3 regions of the Streptomyces sp. NPDC051909 genome follow, and region 1 is predicted to be linked to each of the others. Evidence: riboswitches for the same ligand, from Rfam matches in the RefSeq annotation. Region 1 holds a riboswitch; each other region holds the start of a gene.

Region 1 (3,266 bases):
CACCCGCCGACCGCGCTCGGTCTCCAGATGCCGGCCGGCACCGGCGGCGCGGACGCTGTCCACGGTGCTGCCCGCGCGGTACTTGCCGGTGAGGAATCCGGCCGCGAGGCCGTAGTACGGCACGGCCGCGAGGCCGCGCTGCTCGACGACGTCGCGGAGCGGGCCCTCGTAGGTGTCGCGGGAGACCAGGTTGTACTGCGGCTGGAGCGCCACGTAACGGGCGAGGCCCTCGGCCTCGGCGAAGTCGAGCGAGGCCCGCAGCCGCTCCGGGGAGATGTTGGAGGCGGCGACGGCGCGCACCTTGCCGTCCTTCACCAGCTGGTCCAGGGCGGTGACGATCTCCTCCACCGGCACGGACTCGTCGTCGAAGTGGGTGTAGTAGAGGTCGATGTGATCGGTGCCGAGCCGGCGCAGCGACTCCTCGGCGGCGGCCTTGATGTTGGTCGCGCCCAGGCCCTTGAAGCCCGGGTGGGCACCGACCTTGGTGGCGACGAGGATGTCGGAGCGGTTGCCGCGGGAGGCCATCCAGCGCCCGATCACCGTCTCGGACTCGCCGCCCTCGTTGCCCTCGGCCCAGGCCGAGTAGACGTCGGCGGTGTCGACGAAGTTGCCGCCGGCGGCGGCGTAGGCGTCGAGCACGGCGAAGGACTGCGCCTCGTCGGCGCTCCAGCCGAAGACGTTGCCGCCGAGGGCGAGCGGGAAGACGTGCAGGTCGGAGGTGCCGAGGCGGCGCAGAGAGCTCATATGGAGATCAACTCCGCGGGCCGCCACCGGTATTCCGCGCCGCTGTCCCTCAGAGAGACCGGCCCCCGGAGAGACCGGCCCTCAGACGGACAGGCCCTTGTCGCGCAGCCAGGCCGCCGGGTCGATGCCGTCGCCGGACGGGGTGTGCACCTCCAGGTGGAGGTGGGGGCCCGTGACGTTGCCGGTAGCGCCGACGCGGCCGATGGTCTCGCCGGTACCGACGGACTGGCCGACGCCGACGGTCATGGAGGAGAGGTGGCAGTACCAGATCTCGGTGCCGTCCTCGAGCTCCAGGACGATCCGGTAGCCGTAGGCGCCGGACCAGCCGGCCGACTTCACGGTGGCGCCGTGGACCGCCTTGACCGGGGTGCCGGTGGGGGCGGCGAAGTCCAGACCGGTGTGGTAGCCGGAGGACCACATGGAGCCGGCCTGGCCGTAGGTGGAGGTGATCGTGTACGAGGAGGTCGGCAGCGCGTAGCTGGCGGCGAGCTTGGCCAGGCGCTCGGCCTCGGCCTTCGCCGCGGCCTCCTCCTCGGCCTTCCGCTTCGCCTCGGCGGCCGCCTTCTCCGCCGCGTCGGCCTTGGCCTGGGCCTCCGCCGCCGCCTTCTCGGCCGCGAGCTTCTCCGCGGCCTCCTTCTCGGCGGCGTCGGCGGCGGCCTGCTGCTGCTCGGCCTGCTGGAGGATGCGGGCGCGGAGCGCCTCGCCGGCGTCGGCGGTCGCCGTCTGCGTCCCGGCCTCCTCGCCGCCGGCGCCCTGCGGGGCGGTCTCGCTGGTGGTGTAGGTCAGCGCGGTGAGCGGCTGGGTGGCGTTGCCCGCGGTGTCGGAGGTCTTGTCGTCGTCGGAGCCGATCAGCTCGCCGACGCCGGGCAGGTCCGAGGCGTCGGGCAGGTCGACGTCCGGGAGCGCTATCGAGACCGGGGGCTTCTGCTGCGCGGTGGCCAGGCCGCCGGCACCGACGGCGGCGATGACACCGACGCCGAGCACGGTGGAGGAACGCGCGAAGTTGGAGCGCTGCTTGACGACACGGTGGCGTCCGCCGGAGCGGTTCTGCGCCCGCAGGGAGTCCTCGGTGGGGTTCCACTCCTCCGTGCCCCCGTCCAGGGCGCCCACCTGGCCGGCGGCGTCGTAGGAGGCGAAGGGGGTTTGCGGAGCAGGGGTGTTGGACGCCACGGAGGCGCTCTCCTTTCCTTCCTTCTCGCCTACCGGGTTAGCTGACGGGTTCGGAGCAGGAAGGTCTCCTACGGGCCTGCCGCACGAGTGCGGTGGGGCCCGATTCACCCCAAGTGGTGGTTCCCCGGTTCCCTTGCGGAATTCGGCGCACGCGCACGGTGCCGTCTCTTGCGACGGCTGGGACGACCGCGCTGCGTTATCGAACGTTAATAGACGCGACCCTCCGATTCCAAGCTGTTCCTCTTGATCATTAGCTGGATTGGGAGGGAATCGCCCGAGTTGAACGCCCTTCAGAAACACAGCCGTTCGCACGAGGAATCTGACGCCACGTCAATTGTTATCGGAGGGAGACCCTTCGGCTACACCCCGTCATCACCCCGTCATCACCCTGCCGTCGCCCCGCATCACCCTGCCGTCGCCCCGCATCACCCGTCGTCGCCCCGCATCACCCGTCGTCGCCCGGCACCACCGGCATCGTCCGGCGCCGTTCCGGCTGGCCCGCCGCCGGGCGGCTCACCGCGAGCAGCGCCATGTCGTCCGTCGTGTCCCCGCCCGTGTGCCGCCGCACGTCCGCCACCAGCGCGTCGAGCAGTTCCTCCGGCCCGGGGAAGATCCGCCCCGCGAGCCGCTCCTTCGGGTCGTAGAACGCGCCCGCCGCGTCCCGCGCCTCCGACAGACCGTCCGTGTAGAAGAGCAGCGTCGCGCCCGGCGGGTACGGGGTCACGTCCACCCGGTCCGGCCAGACCGCCAACTCCCCCATGCCCAGCGGCAGTGCGGCCTCGCTCGGCAGCAACGGCTCGACGCCGCCGTCCACGTGCAGCAGCAGCGGCTCCGGATGCCCGCGGTTCACCACCCGTACGACCCGGTCACCGCCCGGGATCTCGGCCAGCACCGCCGTCGTGAACCCCTCGAAGGCATCGAGCCCGGTCCGCCGCGTGCCCTCCCGGGCCAGCGCCCGTTCGAGCCGCTCCGCCACCCCCTCCAGGGTCGCCTCGTGCTCGGCCGCCTCCCGGAAGGCGCCGATGACCACCGCCACCGCCTCGACCGCGTCGAGCCCCTTGCCCCGTACGTCGCCGACCACCAGACGTACCCCGAAGGGCGTGTCCTGGACCGCGAACAGATCGCCGCCGATGAACGCGTCCGCCTGCGCCGCCTCGTACCGCGCCGCGATCTGCAGCCCGCCGATCCGCTCGGCCGGCGCCGGCAGCACGGCCTTCTGCGCCGTCTCGGCGATCACCCGGGCCGAGGCCAGCCGTTCCCCGCTGCGCCGCACCACCCGGTTGATGAGCACGGCGAGCGCCGAGACCGTGAGAACCGTCAGCGTCCCGGTGAGCGCGGGGATCTGGTCGGCC
Region 2 (3,266 bases), on a different contig from region 1:
TTCCTCTATCTGCTCTTCGCGATGGGCGCGAAGTAGCGGCGCGGGGTGGCTCTGAAGGGGCCTATGCCTCCGTGAGCAGGCGTTCGCGCAGGCGCTCCCGGGTCTCCGGGGCGAGCCGCAGCCCCTCCGCCAGGTAGGCGTCGACCGAGCCCCAGCTCTCCTCGATGGTCCCGAAGGCGGCCCGCAGATACTCCACCCGCGCGTCGAACAGCGGCGCGAGCAGCTCCATCACCTCGGGCGACATCCCGTCCGGGGCGGTGGAGCTGCGCTGCACCTTGTAGCGGCGGTGCGGCGCGTTGGACTTCACGTAGTCCGCCTCGATCGCCTCGCGCTCCACGCCGACCGCGAGCAGCGAGATCGCGATCGCCAGGCCGGCCCGGTCCTTGCCGGCCGCGCAGTGCATCAGGGCCGGGACGCTGTCCTCGGCCATCGCGTGCAGGATGCGGCTGTGCTCGGCGGTCCGCCCGACGATCATCTTCTGGTACGAGTCGGACATCCGGGCCGCGGCCTTGCCGTCGCCCAGGATCCCGCGCAGCTGATCCAGGTCCCCGTCGCGGACCAGCTTCCAGAACTCCTTGCCGTCCGCCGGGTCGTTGAGCGGGATGTTCACGTTCCGCACGCCCGGGAGCTCGACGTCCGCGCCCTCGATCCGTCGGTCGGCCTCGTTGCGGAAGTCGAAGACCGTGTGCAGTCCCAGGGTGGCGAGGAAGGCCGCGTCCTCCGTGGTGGCGTGCGCCAGGTGACCGCTGCGGAAGAGGTGCCCGGGGCGCACGGACCGGCCGTCCACGGTCGGCAGTCCGCCCAGATCGCGGAAGTTGCGTACGCCGGTGAGCTCGGGCTCGGTCGTCGCTTGCGTCACGGTTGCTCCTGCTCTCGAGATCGGTTCCTGCGGCAATCATCATGGCTGGCGGACCGCGCGGGCACCCCCTCGGGATGGAATGGGTGATCTGTCCGTATTGGGCGATTGCGTATAACGCGCCCTGGTTGCAGGGGAGATGGGATCCGGGGCGTGAGCAGCGTCATAGACGTGACGGACCGTGGCTGATCGTCTTTTCCAAATTCCCCTCGGCAAAGGGAGATCGAGAGACCGTCATCCACGGAGGGTCACCGGAATTCCGGGCGGATATCACGGAATTCGAGATCGAATGGAACCGGCGGCTTGTTCCGCTCGTCCCCGCTCGTCTAGCGTCGCGCTCACTCCGGACGGACCGCCGAATCCTGCCGCCGACCGGAATCCGCACTCACCCGTACACGGCAGGAGCGGGGGACCCAGGTAAGTCGCCGATCCCTCGGAGAGAAGGACGGCTCGGGGTGAAGCCGCGCGACCGCGCGGCCGGACATCTCCAGTCCGAACCCGACAGCTCACCTCGCAGGCGACGGAGAGGAAACCGCCATGCCCGCGAAGGGTAAGCACCGCCGTACCAAGGCCAACCCGATCACCCGCGGGTTCGTGGCCGCCGGCGCCGGAGGCGCCGTCGTCGCCCTCCCGCTGATCGGTGCCACCGGCGCGCACGCCGCCGAGCAGGCCGCCCCCGCCGCCCCGCTCCAGGCCGTCGCCGCCGTCGCGCCCGCCGCCGTCACCCCCGCCAAGGCCCCGGCCGCCAAGGGCACCAGCTACACCGTCGTGCGCGGCGACTACCTGTCGAAGATCGCCACCGAGCACCACCTCGCGGGCGGCTGGCAGAAGCTCTACCGCGACAACCGCCAGGTCGTCGGCGAGAACCCCTCGCTGATCTTCCCCGGCATGAAGCTCACCCTCGGCGCCAAGAACACCGCCAAGGCCGCTCCCGCCAAGGCCGCCCCCGCGCCCAAGGCCGCCGCGCCCAAGAGCTCCGCGAAGAGCTCCGCCAAGAACGGCGACACCGCGCCGAGCCGCGCCTCCCGCGGCAGCGAGCGCACCGCGGCCCCGGCCGCCGCGAGCTCCTCCTCGTCCTCCGCCGAGTCCACCTCGGCCGGCGCCGCCACCTCCTCCGGCTGGTTCGCCCCGGTCGGCGGCGGCGTCTCCACCCCGTACCGCGCCTCCGGCTCCATGTGGTCCTCCGGCTACCACACCGGTGTCGACTTCATCGCCTCCACCGGCACCACCATCCGCGCGGTCGGCCCCGGCACCGTCTACTCCGCCGGCTGGGGCGGTGCCTACGGCAACCAGGTCGTCATCCAGCACGCCGACGGCACCTTCTCGCAGTACGCCCACCTCTCCTCGCTGTCCGTCTCCGCCGGCCAGACCGTGAGCGGCGGCCAGCAGATCGGCCTCTCCGGCGCCACCGGCAACGTCACCGGCCCGCACCTGCACTTCGAGATGCGCACCGGCCCGGAGTACGGCTCCGACATCGACCCGCTGGCCCTCCTGCGCCAGCACGGCGTGAGCATCTGACGTCACGTCGACCATCCGACCCCGTTCGGACAGCACCCGGAGGCCCGGCACGCACGTGCCGGGCCTCCGGCGTATTCCGGCTTGGTGGAATCTTTATCGGTGGCATATGTCACCCGGCGTCAACCCCTCCTTACGGTCGCGTAGGTCACATCAGGAAGGGAAAGATGTGGTCCCGTGGCAGACGATTCGAGATCTACAGAAACCAATGCATTCGGGTCGTACGCGGCGATCGGTGACAGCTTCACCGAGGGCGTGGGGGATCCCGGTCCCGACGGGGCCTTCGTCGGGTGGGCGGACCGGTTCGCGGTCCTCCTCGCCGACGAGCTGCCGGAGAACGACGAGTTCCGGTACGCCAATCTCGCCGTACGGGGGCGCCTCCTGGACCAGATCGTCGCGGAACAGGTCCCGCGGGCGAAGGAACTCGCCCCCGACCTCGTGACCTTCTGCGCCGGCGGGAACGACATCATCCGCCCCGGCACCGACCCCGACGACGTCGCCGAGCGCTTCGAGCGCGCCGTCGCCGACCTCACCTCCGCCGTCGGCACCGTCATGGTGACCACCGGCTTCGACACCCGCGACGTGACCCTGCTCAAGCATCTGCGGGGCAAGATCGCCACCTACAACGGGCACGTCCGGGCCATCGCCGACCGGTACGGCTGCCCGGTGCTCGACCTGTGGTCGCTGCGGTCCGTCCAGGACCGGCGCGCCTGGGACGAGGACCGGCTGCACCTCTCGCCCGAGGGTCACACCCGGGTCGCGCTGCGCGCCGCCCAGGTCCTCGGCATGGAGGTGCCCGCCGACCCGGAGCAGCCGTGGCCCCCGGAGCCGCCGCGCGGCACCCTGGAGGTCCGCAAGGACGACATCCACTGGGCCAAGGAGTACCTGGTGCCGT
Region 3 (3,266 bases), on a different contig from region 1:
GGCGCACGCGTGAATGAATCGCGTTCGGGCAGCACGAAAAAGACCCTGGAATTCCAGACTCTTTGTATACGGTGCCCGTGTTAATTCCGCGGTCCCGCACTGTGTACGGCATGTTGCGAAATCCTCACCCGCGCCCGGTCGCCGTGTTTCGGGCGGTGCCGCGACAGGGCCCGCTCCACATGCAGCGCGGTGAGCGCCCGGGCCCGTTCGGCGTCCCGGCGGGCCACCGCGTCCACGATCGCGCCGTGCTCGGCCCAGACCTCGGCGGGCCGCTCGGCCGGCTCGACCGCGTACATCCAGGCGATCTTGTGCCGCAGCTGGGTGAGCAGCGCGGTGAGCGGCGGGCTGTCCGAGGCCTGGGCCAGCGTCTCGTGGAACCAGCCGTCGAGCGCGGCCAGATCCTCGCCGCGCCCGCCCCTGGCCCGCTCCTGACCGAGCCTGACCAGGCCGCGCAGCACCTTGAGGTGGGCCTCGGTGCGCCGCTGCGCGGCCCGGGCGGCGCCCAGCGGTTCGAGCAGGGAGCGCATGTCGAGCAGGTCGGCGGCCTCCTGCTCGCCGGGCTCGGCGACATGGGCGCCGGCGTGCCGACGGGTCACCACGAAGCCCTCGGACTCCAGAGTGCGCAGCGCCTCGCGGACCGGGACGCGGGAGACGCCGTAGCGGCGGGCCAGCTGTTCCTCCGTCAGCCGGGCGCCCCGCGCGTACACCCCGGAGACGATGTCGTCCCGGATCGCCGTGCATACCGATTGCGCGGGAATGCGCATCTCCGACCTCCGTTTTCCGCCGCCCGAGACCCCGTCGAGCGCCGCCTGTCCGGCGACTCTATTGCAGGACGCCGGAATTTCCGACGGCGCCCGGTGGAAAAGGACGCAAAAAAGCCCCGGCTCGTTTCGAGACCGGGGCCTTTCACCGGAGCGGGCCGCGCGGGCCGCTCCGGACCGTCAGACGTTCACGCCGCGGGCGCGGAGGTAGCTGATCGGGTTGATGTCGGAGCCGTACTCCGCGGTGGTGCGCGCCTCGAAGTGGAGGTGCGGGCCGGTGGAGTTGCCGGAGGAGCCGGAGATGCCGATCCGCTCGCCGGGGGTGACCTTCTGGCCGACGGAGACGGTGATGGCGGAGAGGTGGCCGTACTGGGTGTACGTGCCGTCGTTCATCCGGATCACGATGTTGTTGCCGTACGCGCCGCCCCAGCCGGCCTCGACGACGGTGCCGGAGCCGACGGAGACGACCTTGGTGCCGTAGGCGGCGTGGAAGTCGATGCCGGAGTGGCTGCCGGAGGACCAGAGCGAGCCGCCGGCCTTGTAGCCGGTGCTCACGTACGAGCCGGCCACGGGGAGCTGGAAGGAGGCGAGGCGCTTGCGCTCGGCCTCGCGGGCGGCGCGCTCCTTGGCCTCGCGGATCTCCTTGGCGCGGGCCTCGGCCTTGCGCTTGGCCTCGGCGGCGGCCTGGATGCGGGCGGCCTCCTCGGCGGCGGCCTTCTCCTGGGCGGCGGCCTGGGCGTCGACCCGCTCGGAGAGGGACTCGTCGACGATGACCTGGGTGAGGCCGGTGTCCTCCGGGGAGGCGCCTTCCGTGTCGGCGGCGAGCGCCGGGGAGGCCAGGGTGCCGATGACACCGGTGGTGGCGAGCGTCGCGACGCCGGCGATGCCGGCGCTGCGGCGCGCCAGCCGGCTCGGGGCACGGTGCTTCCCGGTGGCACGGGTGAACGCCATGTAGTGGCTGATCCTTTCCTTCCCTCTCGCCTACCGGGTTAGCTGACGGGTTCGGAGCAGGAAGGTCTCCTACGGGCCCCTCCGCGCGGAGCGAAGGCGTCCGATTCACCCCAGGGACTGCGTGTGGGTCCCCGGCTCCCCAGGCTCGCGCCTTGCGGGGACTCGGCGATGACTGTCCGTTGCCGCGGATGCGGCGTCGAGCAGTGGCCGGACAGCCGCGTCGACGCTAGGCCGATCACCTTTCAATAACCAAACGGACACGGGTTTTTGTAAGACATGCCACAGGGCATTCACTCCCACTCATCTGCAATACGGACAAATGGGAGGACCCCGACGAACCAGGTCGCCGGGGTCTCGTGACGGTGTCTCAGACAGCGGGTGACAGCAGCTCGATCAGCCGGTGACGACGCTCACTTCACCGATGCCGAGCGCCCGCACCGGCTCCGCGATCTGCGCCGCGTCGCCGACGAGCACGGTCACCAGCCGGTCCACGGGGAAGGCGTTGACCACCGCGGCGGTCGCCTCCACGGTGCCGGTGGCGGCCAGCCGCGCGTACAGGTGCGCCTGGTAGTCGTCCGGGAGGTGCTGCTCGACCTGGTCGGCGAGCGTCCCTGCGACGGAGGCGGCCGTCTCGTACTTCAGCGGGGCCACGCCCACCAGGTTCTGCACGGCGACGTCACGCTCCGCGTCGTTCAGCCCCTCGGCGGCGAGGGTGCGCAGCACCTTCCACAGGTCGTCGAGCGCCGGGCCGGTGTTGGGGGTGTCGACCGAGCCGCTGATGGCGAGCAGCGAAGCGCCGTTGCCCTCGCCGTCGGAACGCAGCACCTGGCCGAACGCCCGTACGCCGTAGGTGTATCCCTTCTCCTCGCGCAGGACACGGTCCAGGCGGGAGGTGAGGGTGCCGCCGAGGCAGTACGTGCCGAGCACCTGCGCCGCCCAGACGCTGTCGTGGCGGTCGGCGCCGACGCGGCCGATGAGCAGCTGCGTCTGGACGGCGCCCGGCCGGTCCACGATGACGACCCGTCCGGTGTCGTCGGCGGTGACCGGCGGCATCGGGCGCGGGGCGGCGGGCTTGCCGCTCCAGGTGCCCAGGGTGTCGGCGAGCACCTGGTCCAGGTCGACGCCGGTGAGGTCGCCGACCACGACGGCGGTGGCGGCGGCCGGGCGGACGTGCGCGTCGTAGAAGGCGCGGACGGCGGCGGCGTCGATCGCTGCGACGGTCTCCTCGGTGCCCTGGCGCGGCCGGGACATGCGCGAGGCGGCCGGGAACAGCTCCTTGGAGAGCTGCTTGGCGGCGCGGCGGGCCGGGTTGGCCGTCTCGTGCGGGATCTCGTCGAGGCGGTTGCGCACCAGGCGCTCGACCTCGGTCTCGACGAACGCCGGGGCGATCAGGGCCTCGGAGAGCAGGCCGAGCGCCTTGGGCAGCCGGGAGACCGGGACCTCCAGGGAGACCTGTACGCCGGGGTGGTCGGCGGCCGCGTCGAGCGTGGCGCCGCAGCGCTCGAGCTCGGCCGCGAACTCCTCCGCGGTGTGCCGGTCGGTGCCCTCGGACAG

What was found. A riboswitch is a leader RNA that binds a small molecule or an ion and turns the genes downstream of it on or off. The one in region 1 is predicted to bind cyclic di-AMP.
Region 2: linked by a shared signal. The riboswitch ahead of AB0M18_RS17265 (LysM peptidoglycan-binding domain-containing M23 family metallopeptidase) and the one ahead of AB0M18_RS27310 (M23 family metallopeptidase) in region 1 are both predicted to bind cyclic di-AMP.
Region 3: linked by a shared signal. The riboswitch ahead of AB0M18_RS29565 (M23 family metallopeptidase) and the one ahead of AB0M18_RS27310 (M23 family metallopeptidase) in region 1 are both predicted to bind cyclic di-AMP.

The regions. Positions count from the first base shown of each region.
Region 1 covers NZ_JBFAYA010000019.1:99,278-102,543, reverse strand. Annotated here, with positions in the region: gene AB0M18_RS27315 (aldo/keto reductase) at 1-744, opposite strand, end outside; gene AB0M18_RS27310 (M23 family metallopeptidase) at 826-1,914, opposite strand; cyclic di-AMP (ydaO/yuaA leader) riboswitch at 1,926-2,072, opposite strand; gene AB0M18_RS27305 (PP2C family protein-serine/threonine phosphatase) at 2,360-3,266, opposite strand, start outside.
Region 2 covers NZ_JBFAYA010000009.1:230,779-234,044, reverse strand. Annotated here, with positions in the region: gene AB0M18_RS17275 (DUF6126 family protein) at 1-36, shown strand, start outside; gene AB0M18_RS17270 (tyrosine-protein phosphatase) at 62-859, opposite strand; cyclic di-AMP (ydaO/yuaA leader) riboswitch at 1,233-1,389, shown strand; gene AB0M18_RS17265 (LysM peptidoglycan-binding domain-containing M23 family metallopeptidase) at 1,394-2,374, shown strand; gene AB0M18_RS17260 (SGNH/GDSL hydrolase family protein) at 2,549-3,266, shown strand, end outside.
Region 3 covers NZ_JBFAYA010000024.1:24,107-27,372, forward strand. Annotated here, with positions in the region: gene AB0M18_RS29560 (GntR family transcriptional regulator) at 81-764, opposite strand; gene AB0M18_RS29565 (M23 family metallopeptidase) at 942-1,712, opposite strand; cyclic di-AMP (ydaO/yuaA leader) riboswitch at 1,725-1,890, opposite strand; gene AB0M18_RS29570 (pitrilysin family protein) at 2,106-3,266, opposite strand, start outside.